4 regions of the Pseudomonas sp. TE3728 genome follow, and region 2 is predicted to be linked to each of the others. Evidence: predicted binding sites of a transcription regulator. Region 2 holds the regulator's gene; each other region holds the start of a gene.

Region 1 (5,683 bases), 1.3 Mb from region 2:
CCTTCAATCGTGTAAGCCATTGGCCGCAGAAAAACGCCCGTCGTAAACGGGACTGAACGTGTATGAAAAAACCTTTCAGCCCTTCCTTCACTGACAAATTCCAGACAAAAAAATGCCCGGCAAGCCGGGCAAATTTTTCATGCGCGTGCTTACAAGTTGTAGCCGCGTTCGTTGTGAAGCGCCAGATCGATGCCGACAGCTTCTTCTTCCTCCGTGATACGCAGACCCATGACAGCGTCCAGGACCTTGAGGATGATGAACGTGACGATCGCGGTGTAGATCACCGTGAAGCCAACGCCTTTGCATTGAATCCAGACTTGAGCAGCGATGTCGGTAACGGTGCCGAAACCGCCCAGCGATGGTGCCGCGAACACACCGGTCAGGATTGCGCCGAGAATACCGCCGATACCATGCACGCCGAAGGCATCCAGGGAATCGTCATAACCGAGTTTGCGTTTCAGGGTGGTGGCGCAGAAGAAGCACACCACACCCGCCGCCAGACCGATCACCAGAGCGCCCATCGGGCCCACGGTGCCTGCCGCCGGAGTGATTGCAACCAGACCGGCCACAACACCCGAAGCGATACCCAGTGCGCTTGGTTTGCCGTGGGTGATCCACTCGGCAAACATCCAGCCCAGCGCCGCAGCAGCGGTGGCGATCTGGGTGACCAGCATCGCCATACCGGCAGTGCCGTTGGCGGCGGCAGCGGAACCGGCGTTGAAGCCGAACCAGCCGAACCACAGCATCGCGGCGCCCATCAGGGTGTAGCCGAGGTTGTGCGGGGCCATCGGGGTGGTCGGGAAACCTTTACGCTTGCCCAACACCAGGCAGGCAATCAGACCGGCCACACCGGCGTTGATGTGCACCACGGTGCCGCCGGCGAAGTCGAGAACGCCCCAGTCCCACATCAGGCCGCCGTTACCGGACCAGACCATGTGCGCGATCGGTGCATAAACCAGGGTGAACCAGATGCCCATGAAGATCAGCATGGCGGAGAACTTCATCCGCTCGGCGAAAGCACCGACGATCAACGCTGGAGTGATGATGGCGAAAGTCATCTGGAAGGTAATGAAGACCGCCTCGGGGAACAGCGCCGCGGGGCCGGTCAGGCTCGAAGGCGTGACACCGGCGAGGAACGCCTTGCCCATGCCGCCGAAGAACGAGTTGAAGTTGACGACGCCCTGCTCCATGCCGGTGGTGTCGAACGCAATGCTGTAGCCATAAATGACCCACAGAATGCTGATCAGACCGGTAATGGCGAAGCACTGCATCATCACGGAAAGAATGTTTTTCGAGCGAACCATGCCGCCGTAGAACAGCGCGAGACCGGGAATGGTCATGAACAGCACAAGGGCTGTCGAGGTCATCATCCAGGCGGTATCGCCGGAGTTGAGGACTGGGGCCGCCACTTCGTCTGCCGCCATGACCAGGCCGGGCATTACGAGGGACAACAGGGCTCCTAGCCCTGCGATTTTACGCAGAGTCATATTGTTTTCTCCTGGGGCGTTGGGTTTGTGGCGGCTTAGATTGCGTCGGTATCGGTTTCGCCGGTACGGATGCGAATCGCCTGTTCCAGATTGACCACGAAGATCTTGCCGTCACCGATCTTGCCGGTGTTGGCAGCCTTGGTTATCGCCTCGATAACCCGGTCCAGATCCTTGTCGTCAATGGCGACATCGATCTTCACCTTGGGCAGAAAATCGACCACGTACTCCGCGCCGCGATACAGCTCGGTGTGACCCTTCTGCCGACCGAAGCCTTTGACCTCAGTAACGGTAATGCCCTGCACGCCGATCTCGGACAGCGACTCGCGCACGTCGTCCAGTTTGAACGGCTTGATGATGGCAGTGACTAGCTTCATGAAAACTCTCTCCCGAATTGGTGGACTTGCCCCAGGAAAACAAACCCGACTCAAGTCTAAGCGCAGTGCCTGGCTTTGTAACGCATCGTTCGGCCTTACCTGCCCGTCCGACGCCAGCTAACCACTCCGCACGAAACTTCCCCCGTTCCGCTTGGCGCACTGCATTCGTCACAGCGACTGCATCAGTGCATGGGTCACCAGCGACTAAGCAGAAAGCTTGCCATCTATCCAAAACCCATTGATTTCAATGTCTTGGCCGCGGCCCAAGAGCCTTCCGCCCGATTAAGGCAACCGTTACGCACAACAACAGTGCGCGACTGCCCACTCGACTGCGCGAAAAGCGTGCATCGCAGCTGCCGAGATTGACTATAGACACTGCGTGGTACACTGCCCGCCATTGTTGATAGGAACATTCCCCATGCTCGCGCCCAAAGACTTCCTCGACGCCCTGAGCGGCACCGCCTCCCGCCTCTTCAGCGGCGACACCCCACTGCCAAAAAGCGAAATCGAAAGCCAGTTCAAGGCGCTGCTGCAGAGCGGCTTCAGCAAGCTGGACCTGGTGAGCCGGGAAGAATTCGATAGCCAGATGGTCGTACTGGCACGCACCCGGGCACGGTTGGAGAGCCTGGAGGCGAAAGTGGCGGAGCTGGAAGCGAAGCTCAATCCACCTGCCGAGTAACGCACCAACCCCTCTGTGAAATGCGATCCCCTGTGGGAGCGGGCTTGCCCGCGAATGGGGTCGCCTCGGTCTACCAGCCATCCACACTGGACAGACCACCCCTGTAGGAGCTGCCGAAGGCTGCGATCTTTTGATCTTTAAGCCCTCAATAACCCCGGCAACGTCCTACAAGAAAACCACCGCCGTCCGATTGCGCCGCAAAGCCCCGGTTTCTAAGCTCACCCAATGCTGAATGTTCAGCACTGGGTTTGGCGACCTGGATACCCCGATGCAGCACGACACATTCGGACAGGGAAATTTCCCGTCTTGATTTATGGCGGCTGTGCATGGGAGACCTTCGGGTCTGCCGGAATTCGGGTGTCGCCGGTTCGCCAACCCACGCACAGCTGCCACCCTTTTCGTTTGGCGACGATCAGAGGCAGTTTTTCTCCACTCGACCCCGAGAACTGCACCATGGACGAAAACTATCTGACTCCACACATCTTCACCCGCCACAAACTCCACCTCCACGCCCTCCTCCTGGAAAACCAACCCTGGTTCAGCGCCCGAGACCTTGGCCGACTGCTACGTCTCTTCCTCGACGAACGAGCGCTACGCAAACTCGATCCCGACCAACACCAAACCGTACAAATGCTCATCCACGGAGCCATCGAAAACACTCTGCTGATCAGCGAATCCGGCGTCTACGCGTTACTGATCTACCACTACTGCCCCGAATACCGAGGCCTGCGCGAATGGCTGACCCACGACGTAGTGCCAGCCCTCAGAGACGCCCAACAACCCACCTCAACCGAACGCCCGATACTGAGCCTGCTGAATTGGCCGCAGATGTCGTTGAATTTGCTGCACTGGAATAACCAGCCGTGGATTCGGTTGCAGGATGTTCCGCAGCTGCTGCCGAATGAGGAACGACCGCGAAGTCCGGTCAATGCGCCGTGGTGGAAGCGTGCTTCGCGGGTGCTGCAGTCTTTTTAATTACCCGAAGCTCACCCACGCTCGATTTCGGCTCTGCGCTGATCGTAGGTCGATTGCAGGTTTAGCCAGAACTCGGGCGTGGTTTTCAGGTAGAGCGAGAGCTTCATTGCGAGCTCAGGACTGATACCATCCTCCTGCATCACAAGGGCTCTCACGTCACCCGCGCCTTCATTCAACAAGCTAGCTAGCCCAGCCGCCGTAATGCCCAGAGGCACTAGAAACTCCTTTTCAAGGATTTCGCCAGGATGAATCGGCCGCATTCCAGAATTGCTCATTTCCCCTCCTGAGGGCTCGATCAGCTGTGATCATAAGCAGCCACGTCGATCCGACAAGTGCGTCCTTGAGCTTTCACCGAAGTCCTTCATTTATCCAAGACCGGTCCTACAAAAAAAATAGCTGCCGCCGCTGATTACGCCTAAATACCAGCCGCTACATAAACCCTTGTAGCAGCTGGCGGAGCCTGCGTTCGGCTGCGAAGCAGTCGTGAAATCAGATCACGCGGTGCATCAGGCAGACCGCACAACTTGCATTTACGACTGCTGCGCAGTCGAACGCAGGCTCCGCCAGCTGCTACGGATTGCGTTACGGCTTAACTGACTGGAATCAGCTCCCCCAGCAACATCCTGCGAAAGTTTGGTTACTCCGCCGCCACGCTAAATCATCCGCCCACGACTACCCTTCAAAAAACCGCAGGAAGCGGTCCTCGTCAGCTCAAGGAACGACCATGTCCCTCTCCATCGTCCACAGTCGCGCCCAGGTTGGCGTGGAAGCACCCGCCGTCACCGTAGAAGTGCACCTGGCCAACGGCTTACCGTCGCTGACCATGGTCGGGCTGCCTGAGGCGGCGGTGAAGGAAAGCAAGGATCGGGTACGCAGCGCGATCATCAATTCCGGCCTGCAATTTCCGGCGCGGCGTATCTAATGTAGTCAAGCACTTTTCTTAAAAAATGAACAAAGTGAGTGACAGTGGAGGCTGAATCGGACCGAGGCGTCCAGTTACCAATCGCGATTTTTCGGGATAGGAACGTCGACATCCTTCTTATCAGATGCTTTGCGACTACCCGTAGCACGCTGACGTTTCCGGCCTTCCATTAAGACAATTTGCAACGGGCTAGGGCGCACTTCTTCCAGCAATGAACTCAATCGCTCAAGCTCCTTCACAGCTCGAAGAATAGCTATCAAATTTACCACCGTCCCCTTCCCATGATTAAGCAATAGGTTAAGAGTCTGACGACTTACACCAGACCCTTTTGCTAAATCTTCCAAGCTCATATTTTTTTTCAGACGTATTGCCTGGATATACGCTCCCACCTCTTTTGCAATCGCTTGATCTGTGTACCTTGCAAATTTCATAGTGTGTTAATTCCCGCACGTTACATGGCAAAGCATGACTTTGCGTCAGCCATTCGTTACGTTATTTTCTGACACATAAAAGGAGAATGTAGCTTCAACATTTTTTAACATTCAAATCGAGTACAGCGAATATGATTCCATACTGCATGTATCTAAGGACAAGCTGTCGATATAAGTACCTTTATCCGTCTCGTAGCGATACCCAAAGCCCCGAGTATCGTGATCTATTAAAAAACTAGCAGATATAAGCTTTTCAATTACCCAGGGCGACGCTTTCGTGACTCTTTCTGGTAATGCGATAAACACTTGATCAATACCCACTTTTTGGCTGAATGAGTAGGAGCGCGTAATATTTTGAAGCTCTTGAGCATCGGCTACAATCGAAAGCCGCCGACTGGTATTTGACTCATCGCCATGCCAATAGAAAATCAAAAAGATCGGATCGCCTCTATCGTACTCAACACGACGGACAGTACGTTCTGCATCATAAAATTCCTCGCTGTCGCCGAGAACGTCCCAAAGCATGCCGAATTGATCCACTACGTTGAACATTGGTTCTCTCGTATTTCTGTAAGGTTAGGGCAAAATTCACATTATACTGTGAAGACTGTAACGGCAAGGTGGACCACAGTTCCTCCCCTCAATGGAGGGGTTTGTGAACGTCGCTACAGCTTTTGGATTAGTCTTACGAAATGTGAGAAAGCGAGCAAACCTCACGCAGGAGCAACTAGCTCTTCAGTGTGGTTATCAGCGGAATTACATCAGCTTGATGGAACGCGGACATAACCAGCCTACATTAGAAACACTCCTGTCCC
Region 2 (5,683 bases):
CTCGAACCGAAACTGCAGCGTGCCCTGCAAGGCGGGGCGATTTGCGCCTTGGGTACCGCTTTGGGCGCGGTGCCGGTGCTGGTGATTCGGCAGATGCCTCAGGCAGTCAGCGACATATTGCTCGGTTTCGGAGCCGGGGTGATGCTCGCCGCGACGGCGTTTTCGCTGATCGTGCCGGGCATTGCCGCGGCAGAAAACCTTGGGCTGACGCCTTGGGCGGCCAGCGGCCTGATTAGCTTCGGCATCCTTCTGGGCGCATTCGGGTTGTTTCTGGTGGATCGCAGGGTGTCTGGCGCTACGCCCGAAATGCTCGTGGGGACACTGAAGCGATCGGTGATTCCACCGCGGATCTGGTTGTTTGTGTTTGCCATCATCGCCCACAACATCCCCGAAGGCATGGCGGTCGGCGTCTCGGCCGGTGGTGGCATGCCTGACGCCGACAGCCTGGCCATGGGCATCGCCTTGCAGGATGTGCCGGAAGGACTGGTCATTGCGTTGGTGTTGGCCGGGGCAGGGATGTCGCGGGTCAAGGCGTTCCTGATCGGTGCTGCATCAGGGTTGGTCGAGCCGGTCTTTGCATTGTTATGCGCCTGGCTGGTGAGCCTGGCCGAACTGCTGTTGCCTTTGGGGCTGGCACTGGCGGCCGGTGCGATGTTGCTGGTGGTGACTCACGAAGTCATCCCCGAATCGCGCCGCCATGGTCACGACAAACTGGCCAGCCTTGGGCTGCTGATCGGGTTTTGTCTGATGATGGTGATGGATACAGCGTTGGCTTGAAAAACAGGATCAAAAGATCGCAGCCTCGTTTCACTCGACAGCTCCTACTGTATGCAGATCCTTGTAGGAGCTGTCGAGTGAAACGAGGCTGCGATCTTTTGACTTTTATTCGCCTTCGTCGAAGTAGTTGTTTATCAGCTTCACCAGTGCATCCAGCGCTTCCTGCTCCTGTTCGCCTTCGGTAATCAGGTGGATTTTGGTGCCCTTGCCAGCGGCCAGCATCATCATGGCCATGATGCTTTTGCCATCGACCACGGATTCTGGCGTGCGTCCTACCCTGATCGTGCAATCCTTGAACTGACCGGCGACTCCGACAAATTTTGCAGACGCGCGGGCATGCAGGCCCAGCTTGTTGATAATTTCGATTTCCAGAGCAGGCATCGCGATGTGAATCCTTTAGCTGAGGTCGCGGTGGCGGACCTGGACGTTCTTCAGGGTTTTTTGCAGGACCTGACCCAGACGTTCGGTCAGGTAGACAGAGCGGTGATGCCCGCCAGTGCAGCCAATGGCAATGGTGACATAGGCGCGATTGCTGGCGGCAAAGCGGGGTAGCCACTTGAGCAAGTATGAGGAAATGTCCTGGAACATCTCTTCGACGTCCGGCTGTGCCGCCAGGTACTCGGCCACCGGTTGATCAAGCCCGGACTGTGCCCGTAGCTCCGGCTTCCAGTAAGGGTTGGGCAGGCAGCGCACGTCGAATACCAGATCGGCGTCCACAGGCATGCCACGCTTGAACCCGAAAGATTCCACCAGGAACGCAGTGCCGGGCTCCGGCTGATTCAGCAGGCGCAGCTTGATGGTATCGCGTAGCTGATACAGGTTCAGATTGGTGGTATTGACTTTGAGGTCAGCCAGATCGGCAATAGGCCCCAGCAGATTGGTTTCATCCTGGATCGCCTCCGCCAGCGAACGATTGGCGCTGCTCAGCGGGTGACGACGGCGAGTTTCCGAAAAGCGTTTGAGCAAGGTTTCTTCGTCAGCGTCCAGATACAGCACATCGCACTGGATATGCCGGCTGCGGACCTCTTCCAGCAATTCGGGAAACCGTGACAGGTGGCTCGGCAGGTTGCGCGCATCGATGGACACGGCCACCAGCGGTTGTGCCAGTTCGGTGTGAATCAGCGCGCGTTCGGCCAGTTCCGGCAGCAAGCCGGCAGGCAGGTTGTCGATGCAGTAGTAGCCGTTGTCCTCGAGCACATCGAGGGCGGTACTTTTACCTGAGCCGGAGCGGCCACTGACGATGATCAGGCGCATGATTAGTGACCGTTCTGCTCGTCCAGGACAACCTGATACAAGGCTTCGTTGCTCGGGGCGCTACGCAATTTTTCACGCACTTCCTTGCGATCCAGCATGCTGGCAATCTGGCGTAGCAGTTCCAGGTGTGCGTCGGTGGCGGCTTCCGGGACCAGCAGCACAAACAGCAGGTCAACGGGGGCACCGTCGATGGCATCGAAATCGATAGGGGCTTCCAGGTGCAGCAGCGCACTGATTGGCGAGGTGCAGCCTTTGAGCCGGCAGTGGGGGATGGCGATGCCGTTGCCGAAACCGGTAGAACCGAGTTTCTCACGGGCAATCAGGGCCTCGAAGACGTCCTGCATTTCCAGATCCGGTACTTCGCGGTGGATAAGGTTGGCAATTTGCTCGAGGGCTTTCTTTTTACTGCCACCCGGCGCGTTCACTTGGGAACGGCCGGGGGTCAGGATGGTTTCTAGTCGGATCATGGATTGGGGGTGTTAACGACCGGTCGCGCCCTGAAGGAGGCTCTGGGTCTTTTCCTTATGCTTTTTAAGTTGGCGATCCAGCTTGTCGGTCAGCAGGTCGATGGCGGCATACATGTCCGTATGCTCGGCATTGGCGACCACTTCTCCGCCGGGAATATGCAGCGTGGCTTCGATCTTCTGCAGCAGTTTTTCGACGTTCATCGTGACTTGCACATTGGTGATCTTGTCGAAATGCCTCTCTAACCGGTCGAGTTTTTCGCCGATGTAGGTGCGCAGGGGTTCGGTCACTTCCAGTTGGTGTCCACTGATGTTGACTTGCATACAGCTTCTCCTTCGTTGCCAGTGCATAAAGCGGCAGGCAGAAATGCCTGCCACTGGAACGCTGTGGCGAGCCCGGCGGCTACATCAACCGCTTGCGTTCGCTGGAAGGCGCAATCCCCAGGGATTCGCGGTACTTGGCGACGGTGCGACGGGCTACCTGAATGCCTTGTGCCTCCAGTAAACCAGCGATCTTGCTGTCACTCAACGGCTTTTTCTGATTTTCCGCAGCAACCAGTTTTTTGATGATCGCGCGGATCGCCGTGGACGAGCATTCACCGCCTTCAGAGGTACTGACGTGGCTGGAAAAAAAGTATTTCAGTTCATAGATGCCCCGTGGGGTATGCATGAATTTTTGCGTGGTCACCCGTGAAATTGTCGATTCATGCATGCCGACTGCTTCGGCAATGTCATGCAGCACCAACGGCTTCATGGCTTCGTCACCGTATTCGAGAAAGCCGCGTTGATGCTCGACGATCTGGGTGGCGACTTTCATCAGGGTTTCATTGCGGCTTTGCAGGCTCTTGATGAACCAGCGAGCCTCCTGCAGCTGATTACGCATGAAGGTGTTGTCAGCGCTGGTATCGGCACGGCGCACGAAACCGGCATATTGGGCGTTGACCCGTAGGCGTGGCACCGATTCCTGGTTCAGCTCCACCAGCCAGCGCTCGTTGTCCTTGCGCACGATCACGTCGGGAACGACGTATTCGGCTTCGGTGGACTCGATTTGTGAACCCGGGCGTGGGTTGAGGCTCTGGACCAATTCGATGACCTGGCGCAGCTCATCTTCCTTGAGCTTCATGCGGCGCATCAGCTGGCTGTAGTCGCGGCTGCCGAGCAGGTCGATGTAATCGGTGACCAGACGCTTGGCTTCGGCCAGCCAAGGGGTCTTGGCGGACAACTGGCGCAGTTGCAGTAGCAGGCATTCACCGAGGTTGCGGGCGCCGATGCCAGCGGGTTCGAATTGCTGGATGCGGTGCAGGACGGCTTCGATTTCGTCCAGTTCGATGTCCAGTTCCGGGTCGAACGCTTCGAGGATTTCCTCGAGGGTTTCGTCCAGGTAGCCCTGATTGTTGATGCAGTCGATCAGGGTCACGGCGATCAGGCGATCGGTGTCGGACATAGGTGCCAGGTTCAGTTGCCAGAGCAAATGGCTTTGCAGGCTTTCACCGGCCGATGTGCGGGTGGTGAAGTCCCACTCGTCGTCATCGTTGCTCGGCAGGCTGCTGGCGCTGGTCTGGTAGACATCCTCCCAGGCTGTGTCGACGGGCAATTCGTTGGGGATGCGCTCGTTCCAGTCGCCTTCCTCAAGGTTGTCCACCGTCGGGGCGGTTTCCTGGTAGGAGGGTTCCTGAATGTCGGCGTTGGGTTTCTGTTCGGCGCTATCGGCCAAGGGGTCGGCGTTATCGAAGTCGTCGCCTTCTTCCTGGCGTTCGAGCATCGGATTGGACTCCAGAGCCTCCTGGATTTCCTGTTGCAGGTCCAGGGTCGACAATTGGAGCAGGCGGATGGCCTGTTGCAGCTGCGGTGTCATCGTCAGCTGCTGGCCCATTCTCAAGACTAGCGATGGTTTCATGGCAGGGGCTTAACACCTTATTCGCCGGCGCACATGCGCCATCCACTACAGGGCGCCGAAGCGCCAAACATAAGCAAATTATATGCCCGAAACTGAAGTGTTTGCCTAGAGCGCTGTAACAATAAAAAGTTATTGATTTTTTATTGAAGCGAGCGCTCCCTCGGCGACCTGGGCACCTCAGGTGCTTACAGGCGGAACTCGTGGCCCAGATACACTTCCTTGACCAGTTCATTGGCGAGGATGGTGGCGGAGTCACCTTCAGCAATCAGTTGGCCGTCGTTGACGATGTAGGCGGTTTCGCAGATATCCAGGGTCTCACGAACGTTGTGGTCCGTGATCAGCACGCCAATGCCTTTAGCCTTGAGGTGATGGATGATCTGCTTGATGTCGCCCACCGAAATCGGGTCCACGCCGGCGAAGGGTTCGTCGAGGAGGATGAATTTCGGGTTGGTAGCCAGTGCCCGGGCGATTTCCACACGGCGGCGTTCACCACCGGACAGGCTCATGCCGAGATTGTCGCGGATGTGATGGATGTGAAATTCCTGCAGCAGGCTTTCCAGCTCTTGGCGACGACCGGCCTTATCGAGCTCCTTGCGGGTCTCGAGGATGGCCATGATGTTGTCGGCCACCGACAGTTTGCGGAAGATCGACGCTTCTTGCGGAAGATAGCCGATGCCGGCCTTCGCACGACCGTGCATCGGCTGGTGGCTGACGTCCAGGTCGTCGATCAGTACGCGGCCTTGATCGGCCTGTACCAGGCCGACAATCATATAGAAACAGGTGGTTTTACCGGCGCCGTTAGGGCCAAGCAGGCCGACGATCTGACCGCTGTCGATGGACAGGCTGACGTCGCGCACGACCTGACGGCTCTTGTAGCTCTTGGCCAGATGCTGAGCTTTCAGAGTTGCCATTACTGGGCCTTTTGCTCGTCGGTTTTCTTCTTCGGCTGGATCACCATGTCGATGCGAGGGCGTGCCTCGGTGACCTTGTTACCCGTGGCGCGACCGGCGCTCGCAAGCTTTTTGACCGTGTCGTAGACGATTTTCTCGCCTTGGGTGACGTTGTTGTCCTTATCGATGACTTTGGCGCGATCGATCAGCACGACGCGGTTTTGCGAGGCGTGGTACTGGATAGTTACGCCGTAGCCCTGGACCGGCTTGGTATCGCCCGCCGTTTGCAGTTGCTCGAAGTAGGCAAGGTTGCCCACCGAAGTCACCACGTCGATGTCGCCGGTCGGGGTGCGGGTGATGGTCACGGTATTGCCGGTGACCTTCATCGAGCCCTGGGTGAT
Region 3 (5,683 bases), 1.0 Mb from region 2:
GCACGGCCCAGATGCCGTCGCTGAGCAGCACGAAACTCTCGTTCAGGCGCAGTTCACCATCGAGAAAGTCCAGCACCAGGTGTTGATCCAGCCCAAGGGCCCGTTTGAGCACATGCTGCATGCCCGGCTGGTCCCAGACGTGATCCTCACTCACCCGTTGCAGTGTGTCGGCGTGCCAGCGATAAACCCGGCAATCACCCACATGAGCCAGAGTGAAACGCCTGCCGCGCATTACCAAGGCACTGACAGTAGTCAGCAGCGGTTGCCCGCCGCCGTTCGCCTGCAACCAGCGGTTTTGCGCCAGTAGCAGACGGTCCAGTGCCTGGGCGACGCCCCAGGTTTCCGGGGTGGCGTAGTAGTCCAGCGCCAAGGCCTGCAAGGTCGAACGGGCCGCGAGCCCGCCATCGGCACATTGGCTGACGCCGTCGGCGATGGCGAACAGGTAACCCTTGCTTGCCGCCAGCGCCGGGGCCGGAGTGACCAGGCGCACAGCGTCCTGGTTCTCCTCGCGGGGGCCGATGGCGCTGTGTTCGGCAAAACTCAGTTGCAGGCTCATTCAGTCCTCACACCCGTGCTGCGGTGACGGCTGCCGAACCCCAGGTGGTTCTCCAGCGACGTTTCACACCGTGCAGACCGAACCAGGCAAGCACGCCTAGGCTTGCGAACAACCACAAGGCCAGTTGATAGCTGCCGGTGCTTTGCTTGATCGCGCCCATGCCGGCGGCCAGTGCGAAGCCACCGATGCCGCCGGCCATGCCGATCAGCCCGGTCATCACACCGATCTCCCGGCGAAAACGCTGCGGGACCAACTGGAATACGGCACCGTTGCCTGCACCCAAACCGAGCATAGTGCACACGAAAAGCGCCAACGCGGCGTAGGAATTCGGCAGATTGAAACCCACCGTCGCAATGCAGATCGCTGCCACGGTGTACATCGCCAGCAAGGTGCGAATCCCGCCGAAGCGATCCGCCAGCGCGCCGCCCAACGGACGCATCAGGCTGCCACCGAACACGCATGCGGCGGTGTAGTAGCCGGCGGTCACCGGGCTCAGTCCGTATTGGTCGTTGAAGTAGCCAGGCAGGGCGCTGGCCAGACCGATGAAACCGCCAAAGGTCACGCTGTAGAAAAACATGAACCACCAGCTGTCGCGGTCACCCAGGGCCTTGAGGTAGTCGGCCATCGATTTGGCTTTCGGCCGCTCGGGTGCATTCTTGGCCAGCCAGGCGAAGACGATCAGGGTCAGGACCAGCGGGATCAGGGCGAAGCCGAACACGTTGCTCCAGCCAAATGCGGCGGCCAGCACCGGGGCGATCAAGGCTGCGAGTACAGTGCCCGAGTTGCCGGCACCGGCGATGCCCATGGCTTTGCCTTGGTGCTGGGGCGGATACCATTGCGAGGCCAATGGCAGGGCGACGGCGAATGACGCACCTGCCACGCCAAGGAACAGGCCTAGCAGCAACGCTTGTTCGTAACTGTGGATGCCGACTTTCCAGGCGACGAACAGGGCGCAGATGACGATCACCTGGCCGATCAATCCGGCGATTTTTGGCGACAAACGATCAGCCAGCAGGCCCATCAAAAAGCGCAATATGGCCCCGGCCAGAATCGGCGTGGCCACCACCAGCCCACGTTGTTGGGTGGTCAGTTGCAGATCAGCGGCGATCTGCACCGCCAAAGGGCCGAGCAGGTACCAGACCATGAAGCTCAGATCGAAATAGAGGAAGGCTGCGAACAGTGTCGGGGTATGGCCGGATTTCCAGAAGCTTGAATTCATCGCGCACCTCAGCTGTCAGGCGTATCAAGAAGGAGTCATGAGCTTGCAGGTGGGGCGCCGCAACGGCCGCACCACCAGCCCCGGTCTCTGGGGCCAAAACGGAAAAACGCCGCTACCCGATCCGCCAGGGGGCGAATGAGGTGAGCGACGTCTTCGTCGTAGGTGGGGCAACCGCCGTTGGTTACCTTGCAGGGATTACCTAGCGAGATCTGTGCCAACTGTTTGAGACCGAGTTGCGGCCAATCGCGAGCAGGCTCGCTCCCACAGTTGTTTTGTGTACGGCGCAATTCCCCTGTGGGAGCGAGCCTGCTCGCGATGGGGTCCTGACAGGCACCGCAATACCTCAGCCAAGCAACTCACTCATGGCAATAATCTGCTCCGCCACCTGTATTAGCTTCTGCTGTCGGCTCATGGCCTGGCGGCGCATCAGGGTGTAGGCCTCTTCTTCGTTGCAGTCCTTCATCTTCATCAACAGCCCCTTGGCCAGCTCGATGCGCTTGCGCTCGGCCAGTTGCTGGTCGCGGGCGTGCAGTTGCGCCCGCAGGGCCTGGTCGCTTTCAAAGCGCGCCATGGCCACGTCGAGAATCGGCTGCAAGCGTTGTGCGTGAATGCCTTCGACGATGTAGGCACTGACGCCGGACTTGATCGCCCGGCGCATCACGTCGGGGTCGTGCTCGTCGGTGAACATCACAATCGGCCGTGGTTGGTCACGGGTCACCAGCACCACTTGCTCCATCACATCGCGGCTTGGTGACTCGGTATCGATCAAAATCACGTCCGGACGCACCGTTTCGACGCGCGCGGGCAGGTCAATGGTCAGGCCGGACTCGTCGATGACCTCGAACCCGGCTTCGGTCAGAGCCGCCTTCAGGCGCCCGACTTTTTTCGCAGTGTCATTGATCAGCAGGATACGCAACATATTCGTAGGCTCCTGTCAGCGGCTGGCGAGAAGGGGAGCGCTGTCGCTCATGGCGTGCAGCGTGAAGCTGCGGGCATAGCCGGCCGGGTCTGAGCCGTCCCAGATTTTGCCGTCGATCAATTGACTGTTGCGCATTTCCTGGCTCCGGGCGGACACACCGACAGCGGTGGCGGCCTCACGGTATAAGTCTAGTTGCTGGACCTGACGGGCCACGCCGAGGTAATCCGGGTCGTCACGCAACAAGCCCCAGCGACGGAACTGGGTCATGAACCACATACCGTCGGACAAATACGGAAAATTGACCTCGCCACCACCGTGAAAACGCATGGCGTGCGGGTCTTGCCAGCGATTACCCAGGCCGTCGGCGTAGTCACCGAGCAACCGTGGTTCGATGCAGTCGAGCGGTGCATCCAGATACTCAGGCGCACTCAACAGTTGCGCGGTGCTGCGGCGATTTTCGTGGCTGGCTTCGATGAATCGGCTGGCTTCGAGGATCGCCATCACCAATGCCCGTGCGGTGTTGGGGTATTGCTCGACAAAGGTGCGGGTGCAGCCGAGGACTTTTTCCGGGTGATCGGGCCAGATTGTCTGGGTGGTGGCCATGGTAAACCCGAGATTCTGCTGCACCGCACTGGCCGCCCACGGCTCGCCGACGCAGAAACCGTCGATGCGCCCGGCTTGCAGGTGCGCGACCATTTGCGGCGGCGGCACCACCACACTGTCGACATCCTGCAACGGATGAATGCCCTGACTCGCGAGCCAGTAATACAGCCACATGGCATGGGTGCCCGTAGGAAATGTCTGGGCGAAGGTCAGTTTTGGGCGACTTTGGTGCACGTGCCGGTCCAGTGCTTCAGGACTGGTCACATCCAGGGCCTGCAAGCCGTGGGAGAGGTTGATGCTCTGACCGTTCTGGTTCAGGCCCATGAGCACGGCCATGTCGGTGGAGGCTACGCCGCCGATCCCCAGGTGCACGGCGTAGATCAGGCCGTACAGGCTGTGGGCGGCGTCGAGTTCGCCGCTGACCAGTTTGTCCCGCAGGTTGGCCCAGGACGACTGGCGCTTGAGGTTCAGGGTCAGGCCGTAGGGTTGGGCGAAGCCCTGAGTGGCGGCGACCACCACTGAGGCGCAGTCGCTCAGGGCCATGAAGCCGAGGTTGATTTCAGTCTTTTCCGGGGCATCGCTGCCGTTGACCCAGGCCAGTGGGCCGGCTGATGGTTCGTTCATCGATTTCGCACCTTCCAAAAAAAAGCGTCGTCCCAAGGCCTTTGCGTGGGCAAAGCCGGGTGACGACGCCATTGTCCTTCCACCCATCCCGCCGTTGGCATGAGTGCTGATGCCTGTAATTGGTGCAAGGCATATGCCATCGCCGGCTGATTTTGTTGCGCGCCTCGCCTGTGGACCCGATGCGCGGCTATAATCGCCGCCTCTCATCGCCAACCGAGTCAAGCCTGCCCATGTACACCCTGGCCCGTCAGCTGCTGTTCAAACTTTCCCCGGAAACCTCCCACGATCTGTCCCTGGACCTGATCGGCGCGGGCGGGCGTTTGGGCCTTAACGGCTTGCTGTGCAAGGCACCGGCGAAACTGCCGGTGACGGTCATGGGCCTGGAGTTCCCGAACCCGGTGGGTTTGGCGGCCGGTCTGGACAAGAACGGCGCGGCGATCGATGGTTTTGCCCAATTGGGTTTCGGTTTCGTCGAAATCGGCACCATCACGCCGCGTCCGCAACCGGGTAATCCGAAACCACGGATTTTCCGCTTGCCGGACGCCGAGGCGATCATCAACCGCATGGGCTTCAACAACCTCGGCGTCGATCACTTGCTCGCTCGTGTGGCGGCGGCCAAGTACAAGGGCGTGCTGGGCATCAACATCGGCAAAAATTTCGATACGCCGGTTGAACGTGCGGTCGATGACTACCTGATCTGCCTAGACAAGGTTTATGCCCACGCCAGCTACGTGACGGTCAACGTCAGCTCGCCGAACACCCCGGGCCTGCGCAGCCTGCAATTCGGTGATTCGCTCAAGCAATTGCTCGCCGACCTGGCTACCCGCCGGGCGGAACTGGCCCTGCGTCACGGCAAGCATGTTCCGTTGGCGATCAAGATCGCGCCGGACATGACTGATGAAGAAACCGTTCAAGTCGCTCAAGCGTTGATCGAAACCGGGATGGACGCGGTGATTGCCACCAACACCACCCTGAGCCGCGTCGGTGTCGAAGGCATGGAACATGGTGACGAGGCGGGCGGGTTGTCCGGCGCACCGGTTCGCGACAAGAGCACTCACACGGTGAAGGTGCTGGCGGCGGAACTGGCCGGTCGTTTGCCGATCATTGCCGTGGGCGGCATCACTGAAGGCAAGCACGCGGCTGAGAAAATTGCCGCGGGTGCGAGTTTGGTGCAGATTTACTCTGGCTTTATCTATAAAGGCCCGGCGCTGATTCGTGAATCGGTGGATGCCATCGCCGCGCTGCGCTGAAGATTCATATGCGGCGATGAGGATTAACTGTGGCGAGGGAGCAAGCTCCCTCGCCACAAAAGCGACATCACCAACGCAATATTTACAGGCATAAAAAAGGGCTCCTCGAAGGAGCCCCTGGGCCGAAGCCCGCCGTCCGGATGGGACGTGCGTGGTTAAGTCATTACGTAATCAGATTGTCGTGTCGGAGTGTGTGCCCTGTATTAGCCGACGGCGTGAAGTTCGTTGAGTCTGTGGATTCCCGCAGTGCCGGTCATACCGTCCCAGTTGTCGCCGCGTCCTTCTCGCCAGCCATTGATCCAGGCTTGGCGTACCGACGGTAGAGTAAAAGGGCAAAGCTCACGGGATTTACCACCAACGCCATATTGATATCCGCGCAAAAATGCTCTTTCCAACGGATCACGCTTAAGTCTTCTCATAGGGTGTTTCCCTCACTTGTTGACTGTATTTATCGCGTCGACCTCAATCGAGGTCAGGCAGAAAATTCCTGCCGTTGGCGGCTCGCTGCCGGC
Region 4 (5,683 bases), 650 kb from region 2:
GCAGTTTCTTCCAGGCGATGTGCGCGCCCAGCAAGCTGCGCCAGGTGGCGATGACTTGCTCGGCAGGCGCCAGCGTACGGGCGACGATGATTGACGCGGCGACCATCGTGCCGCCGCTCAGGTCACCTTTGATCACCAGATAAGCACCGAGCGCCAACGATCCCGACTGCACGGCCAAGCGCAGGTTTTTCGAAATACCGCCGAAGAAACTGCCGATATCCACCGAACGACGTTGCAACCTGGTGTAGGTGCTGTGGTGGTGTTGCCAGATGCTCGAAGCATTTTCGACCATGCCCATGGCCGCCAGCGCTTCGGCGTTCTGGTGGGACTGTTGACCGTGATGATTGCGCTTGTTCAACGCCTCGGCCGAGGCTTGCATCAACTTGCGGGTTTGTTGGTCGGTCATGATCGTCAATGCAATCAGGACGATCATCAGTGCCGTGGTCAACCAGCCGAACGACGGGTGAATATAGAAACAGACCGCCAGATAGACCGGCATCCACGGCAGATCGAAGAAGGCCACCAGTCCTGGCCCACCGATGAAACCACGGATCTGATCCAGCTCCTGCGCCGGTTTCAAGGCATCCCCAGTAATCGGTGTTTTCAATGAGGCGCCGGAAATGACGCTGAAGACTCTGGAAGACAACGCCAGATCGAGGGACGAAGCAATTCTGACCATGACCCGGGAACGTACGATGTCCAACAGACCGGACAACGCGTAGACACCAAGCACCAGCAGCCCCAGGGCGACCAGCGTCGGTATGCTTTGGCTGGGAATGACCCGGTCATAGACTTCCAGCATGAACACCGGGCCGATCAGCGCCAGAATATTGATCACCCCGGAAAACACCGCCGCACCGATCAACCCCTGACGCAATACCGATTTCAGTTGCAGCGCCACGACAGGCGCACTGACGGCTTTATGACTTTTCACTGGTGTTCCATCCCTAGGTTTTGCATGGCTTCCATGTCGCCGAACGCGTGTTCTGGCTATATGACGCAGGCCGAAAGAAAACTTGACGCGTATCGACCCCGCGCCACCCGGGAGTGCAAGTTTCGCACCAGACAGACCCGACGAACGGTAGAAATTCACTCAGCCACTTTTCCATCGGGAACAAAAAAACCGATGCCTTGCGGCATCGGTTTTTTAGAACTAGCAAATTACATCAGGTCATCTGAATGATGGTCTGCATGATGGTGCTCTGGGTGGAGATGGTCTTGGCGTTTGCCTGGTAGTTGCTCTGAGCTTTGATCAGCTCGACCAATTCGTTGGTCAGGTTGACGTTGGACTCTTCCAGGGAGTTGGACACGACCGAACCCAGAGTGCCGGTTGTCGGCGCATCGACGCCCGCCACGCCCGAAGCGAAGGTTTCTTTCCAACGGGTACCACCGATCGGTTGCAAGCCTTGCTCGTTAGCGAAGCTCGCCACCGCCACCTGGCCGATGGCCTTGGTTTGCTGGTTGCTGAAGTTCGCGGTCATGACGCCGGTGGAATCGATGGTCAGGCTGGAGATCTGGCCGGTGGCGTAGCCGTCCTGGTATTGGGCGGTACGGGCGGTTGGCGAAGCATAGGAGGTGGTCAACGACATGTTAAACGCAATACCCGAGGCTGCAGCATCAGCACCATTAAGCGCCCAGGTTGGCGGGTTGGCACTGGCGTTGGTCATCACGCCAGGCTTCCAGCCGGTCATGGTCAAAGTATTGCCGGTCTGGGTCCACCCCGTACCGCCTACCAGTGTCTTAATGCTGCCGTCAGCATTGAACGTAAGGTCCGCTGTGATCGCTACCGGCGGCTCTGTAACCGGGTTAGTCGGACTGCGACCGTCCATATAGGTGTAAACCTTCCACGTGTTGGTACCCGCGGTTTTCACGTAGTACTGGTCCATGGTGTGCTCGTTGCCCTGAGTGTCATAGACCTTGGTGGAAATAGTTTTGTTATAGCTGTTGGTGTCGGTCGGACTGAACGTGGCTACTGTCGGCACCGCATCAGACGAATTCAGATTCATCGTCTGATCAACCTTGGTAGTCGGATTCGGCTTGAGGCTCGACGTATCAATCTTCAAATCCGTCAACACACCGTTGATGATCTTGCCATTGGCATCAACGCCATAACCCTGCAAACGGTTGCCGTTGTTATCAACCACATAGTTTTCAGCATCAGTCTTGAACGCACCGGCACGAGTGTAGCTCAGGGAGCCGTTGTCGCTGAGGATGAAGAAGCCGTTGCCCTGGATGCCCATGTCCAGCACGTTGCCGGTGTTGTTCACGTCGCCCTGGCCGAACTGCTGGGAAACGTTGGCCAGGCGCACGCCGTTGCCGACGGTCTTGCTGCCGGTACCCAGGCGAGTGGCCGAGTACACGTCTTCGAATTCTGCACGGGAGGATTTGAAACCGGTGGTCGCGACGTTGGCGATGTTGTTGCCCGTCACGTCCAGTTGTTTGTTGGCTGCATAGAGACCGCTAAGGCCGATATTGAAAGACATATTCCACTCCTTGTGCCGTGTTAGTCGGCTCTATATACCAATGGTTTGTACTTTGGACAGGGCAACGCTGCCCATGCCTGCCAGGTTCAGCATCAACTCACCGCCGGTCTGGCTGATGGTCACGCTGTTAACGGTCGCTGGCAGATAAGTAATCAGCGATGTCGCCTTGCTGTCGATGGTGGCCGTTGCGCCGAAGGTGTAAGTACCCGCCGGTGCCACCGCGCCTGCATCGTCCTTGCCGTCCCAGATGAAACTGGCGTTACCGGCACTTTGACTGCCCAACTCGAGCGTACGGATGGTCTTGCCTTCCGAGCTGGTGATCTTGACGGTGGCGGCGGAAACCGAGGTGGGCACCACGACGGTACCGTTGAGGCTCTTGGAAGTGTCGACCATGGTTTTGTCGGTCTGCGCAATGACGGAGCGCCCCACCAGCGAAGAAGCCTGCAAGGCTTGCGAGGAGCTGTAGCTGCTGGCAAGGCCGCTGACCGTATCGTTCAGCGTGGTGATACCTTCCAGGCTACTGAACTGCGCCAGTTGTGCCACGAACTCGCTGTTGTCCTGAGGATCGAGCGGGTTCTGGTTTTTCAGCTGAGTCACCAACAGTTGCAGGAACGCGTCCTTGCCCAGCGCCTGGCCGCCGGTAGCGGCCGAGGTCAGGCTGTCTTTGTTGGTCGGGGTCTGGACCGAGGAGTTGGCCAGAACATCGCTGATAACGCTCATATGAATCGCCCCTTATCACTGACCGAGGGTCAGGACCTTCTGCATCATGGTTTTGGCGGTGTTCATCATTTCGGCGTTGGTCTGGAACGAACGGCTCGCGGAAATCATGTCGGCCATTTCTTCGACGACGTTGACGTTCGGGTAGTAGACGTAGCCCTTGCCATCGGCAGCCGGATGGTTCGGCTCGTAGCGCGCTTCAAGGTTGCTCTGGTCTTCGACCACGCCCAGCACTTGCACGCCTTGACCGGCAGCGTCCTGGTTCTGGAACAGCGAATCGCTGCCGCCGCTCTGGCCGCCCTGGAACATGGTGGCGAATACCGGGTGGCGGGCACGGTAGGTCTGGTCGATGCTCGACGAGACGGTTTCGGCGTTGGCGATGTTCGAGGCGACGGTGTTCAGACGAGTGGTCTGGGCACTCATGCCGCTACCGGCAATGTTGAAAACACTGGCAAGGGACATGACTTACTCTCCGCGCAGGGCTGATACCAGCCCTTTGAATTTACTGTTGAGCAGGGTGAAGCTGGCCTGGAAGTTGACCGCGTTTTCGGCGTAGTTCGACTGTTCCAGTTGGGCGTCTACGGTGTTCTGGTCGATCGACGGTTGCATCGGCGTGCGATACATCAGCGACTCGTCGCCATTGCCCATGCCTTCAGCTTCGATGTGACGGCTGTTGGTCATGTTCAAGGCGAACTTGCCGTTTTTGGTTTTCTCGTTCTGCTCGGCGAGCACTTTCGAGAAGTCCAGATCCCGAGCCTTGTAGTTCGGGGTGTCGGCGTTGGCGATGTTGTTGGCCAGGACTTCGGCACGCTGAGCGCGGAAGCCCAGGGCTTGTTCATGGATACCGAGCGCTTTATCGAAGCTGATGCTCATGTCGGGAAACCTTCGGGTGACCTGATTTTTCGTAACAGGGACATAGCAAGCGCCGTGCCAATTCAAAAAAGCCCGTAAACCGGGGCTTTGCGCGCGGTGGCAAGCCGGCAATGCCAGAAAAGCGGCAACCGATTTCCGCCGCCTGCCGCTTTTCTGCCGCTTCTACGCCGGCAAACGCATACCTGTAGGAGCTGCCGAAGGCTGCGATCTTTTGATCTTGATCTTAAAAAACAAAATCAAAAGATCGCAGCCTTCGGCAGCTCCTACGTGATGCAAAAGCGACAGGCATAAAAAAGGGAGCCCTTTGGGACTCCCGTTTTTATGCCTGTCGCTTTTGCATCACTTCGCCTGATAAATGATCCCCGGACTGCACTGGACCATCTGGTAATGGTCCGGCAAACCGTTCAGCGCCTCGGACGCACCAAGGAACAGATAACCGCCCGGCTTCAGCGTGCTGTGGATGCGCAACAGGATGTCTTTCTTCACCTCGGCGGAGAAGTAGATCAGCACGTTGCGGCAGAACACGATGTCGAACTTGCCCAGGCTCGCGTAGCTGTCCAGCAGGTTGAACGAGCGAAATTCCACCCGACTCTTGATCGGCGCCTTGATCGCCCAACGTCCCGGCCCTTTCGGGTCGAAGTAACGCTGAAGGCGCTCGGGCGACAGACCGCGGCCGATGGCCAGGCTGTCGTACTCGCCGGTCTTGCAGTTGGTCAGCATGGTGCCGGACAGGTCAGTGGCAACGATCTGCACGCCCATCTTCAACTGCCCCATGTTGACCCGTTCGAACTCATCGATGGACATCGACAGCGAATACGGTTCTTGCCCCGACGAACACGCCGCCGACCAGATCCGCAGGCGCTGGCCGGGGCTTGCCTTGATCGCTGCAGGCAAGACCTTGTTCTTCAAGACTTCAAACGGATAGGTGTCACGAAACCACAGGGTTTCGTTGGTGGTCATGGCATCCACCACCATCTCGCGCAAACCACTGCGCGGCTGGGTCTGGATGCGCTGAACCAGCTCACCCAATGATTTGATGCCCTGCTGCTCCATCAGTTTGTTGAGACGGCTCGAGACCAGGTATTGCTTGTTTTCACCGAGCAAAATGCCACAGGCTTTTTCCAGGAAGACCCGGAACTGTTCGAAATCCAAATTACCCGTAGACAAAGATGCCGCCTCTTAAATCGTGTTGACCGCCAAGGGCAGAAGGCCCCTAGCTGTTATCTGCTGCTTTGATCCGGTCGACTACCCGGGATGCCAGGTCATCAGGACGGAATTTGGCCAGGAAGTCATCGGCCCCGACCTTCTTGACCATCGCCTGATTGAACACACCCGACAACGAAGTATGCAGGATGATATGCAGCTTTTGCATGCGTGGGTCGTTGCGGATCTCGGCCGTCAGGGTGTACCCGTCCATCTCCGGCATCTCGATGTCGGAGATCATCATCAGGAACTCTTCTTCCGGCTTCTTGCCCTCGTCGACCAGCTTGCGCAGGTAATCCAGCGCTTGCCGGCCGTCGTTCAACGCCACCACTTCGACGCCGACGGTTTGCAGGCAACGGGTCACCTGCTTGCGCGCCACCGATGAGTCATCAACCGTCAGTACGCGC

What was found. Region 2 encodes sigma-54, which starts transcription at its own class of promoters, with help from an activator protein. Its sites were predicted from a motif close to ANTGGCATNNANNTTGCTNT; they were not measured.
Region 1: the regulator sigma-54 is predicted to act here: its motif matches at 2,067-2,086, upstream of glnK (P-II family nitrogen regulator).
Region 3: the regulator sigma-54 is predicted to act here: its motif matches at 4,043-4,062, upstream of ACZ89R_RS27580 (CmpA/NrtA family ABC transporter substrate-binding protein).
Region 4: the regulator sigma-54 is predicted to act here: its motif matches at 4,116-4,135, upstream of flgB (flagellar basal body rod protein FlgB).

The regions. Positions count from the first base shown of each region.
Region 1 covers NZ_JBWBQT010000001.1:3,869,521-3,875,203, forward strand. Annotated here, with positions in the region: gene ACZ89R_RS16900 (ammonium transporter) at 150-1,487, opposite strand; gene glnK (P-II family nitrogen regulator) at 1,523-1,861, opposite strand; gene ACZ89R_RS16910 (accessory factor UbiK family protein) at 2,280-2,540, shown strand; gene ACZ89R_RS16915 (BRO-N domain-containing protein) at 2,994-3,515, shown strand; gene ACZ89R_RS16920 (HigA family addiction module antitoxin) at 3,527-3,790, opposite strand; partial or broken gene ACZ89R_RS16925 (magnesium chelatase domain-containing protein) at 4,240-4,434, shown strand; gene ACZ89R_RS16930 (helix-turn-helix domain-containing protein) at 4,512-4,868, opposite strand; gene ACZ89R_RS16935 (hypothetical protein) at 4,980-5,420, opposite strand; gene ACZ89R_RS16940 (helix-turn-helix domain-containing protein) at 5,512-5,683, shown strand, end outside.
Region 2 covers NZ_JBWBQT010000001.1:5,188,875-5,194,557, forward strand. Annotated here, with positions in the region: gene ACZ89R_RS22650 (ZIP family metal transporter) at 1-777, shown strand, start outside; gene ACZ89R_RS22655 (HPr family phosphocarrier protein) at 883-1,158, opposite strand; gene rapZ (RNase adapter RapZ) at 1,174-2,031, opposite strand; gene ptsN (PTS IIA-like nitrogen regulatory protein PtsN) at 2,034-2,498, opposite strand; gene hpf (ribosome hibernation-promoting factor, HPF/YfiA family) at 2,511-2,819, opposite strand; gene ACZ89R_RS22675 (RNA polymerase factor sigma-54) at 2,899-4,392, opposite strand; gene lptB (LPS export ABC transporter ATP-binding protein) at 4,578-5,303, opposite strand; gene lptA (lipopolysaccharide transport periplasmic protein LptA) at 5,303-5,683, opposite strand, start outside.
Region 3 covers NZ_JBWBQT010000001.1:6,219,567-6,225,249, forward strand. Annotated here, with positions in the region: gene ACZ89R_RS27565 (bifunctional protein-serine/threonine kinase/phosphatase) at 1-556, opposite strand, end outside; gene ACZ89R_RS27570 (nitrate/nitrite transporter) at 564-1,775, opposite strand; gene ACZ89R_RS27575 (ANTAR domain-containing response regulator) at 2,119-2,694, opposite strand; gene ACZ89R_RS27580 (CmpA/NrtA family ABC transporter substrate-binding protein) at 2,710-3,921, opposite strand; gene ACZ89R_RS27585 (quinone-dependent dihydroorotate dehydrogenase) at 4,152-5,171, shown strand; gene rmf (ribosome modulation factor) at 5,375-5,590, opposite strand.
Region 4 covers NZ_JBWBQT010000001.1:5,839,211-5,844,893, reverse strand. Annotated here, with positions in the region: gene ACZ89R_RS25755 (type I secretion system permease/ATPase) at 1-934, opposite strand, end outside; gene flgE (flagellar hook protein FlgE) at 1,167-2,483, opposite strand; gene flgD (flagellar hook assembly protein FlgD) at 2,514-3,203, opposite strand; gene flgC (flagellar basal body rod protein FlgC) at 3,219-3,662, opposite strand; gene flgB (flagellar basal body rod protein FlgB) at 3,666-4,073, opposite strand; gene cheR (protein-glutamate O-methyltransferase CheR) at 4,413-5,240, opposite strand; gene ACZ89R_RS25725 (chemotaxis protein CheV) at 5,287-5,683, opposite strand, start outside.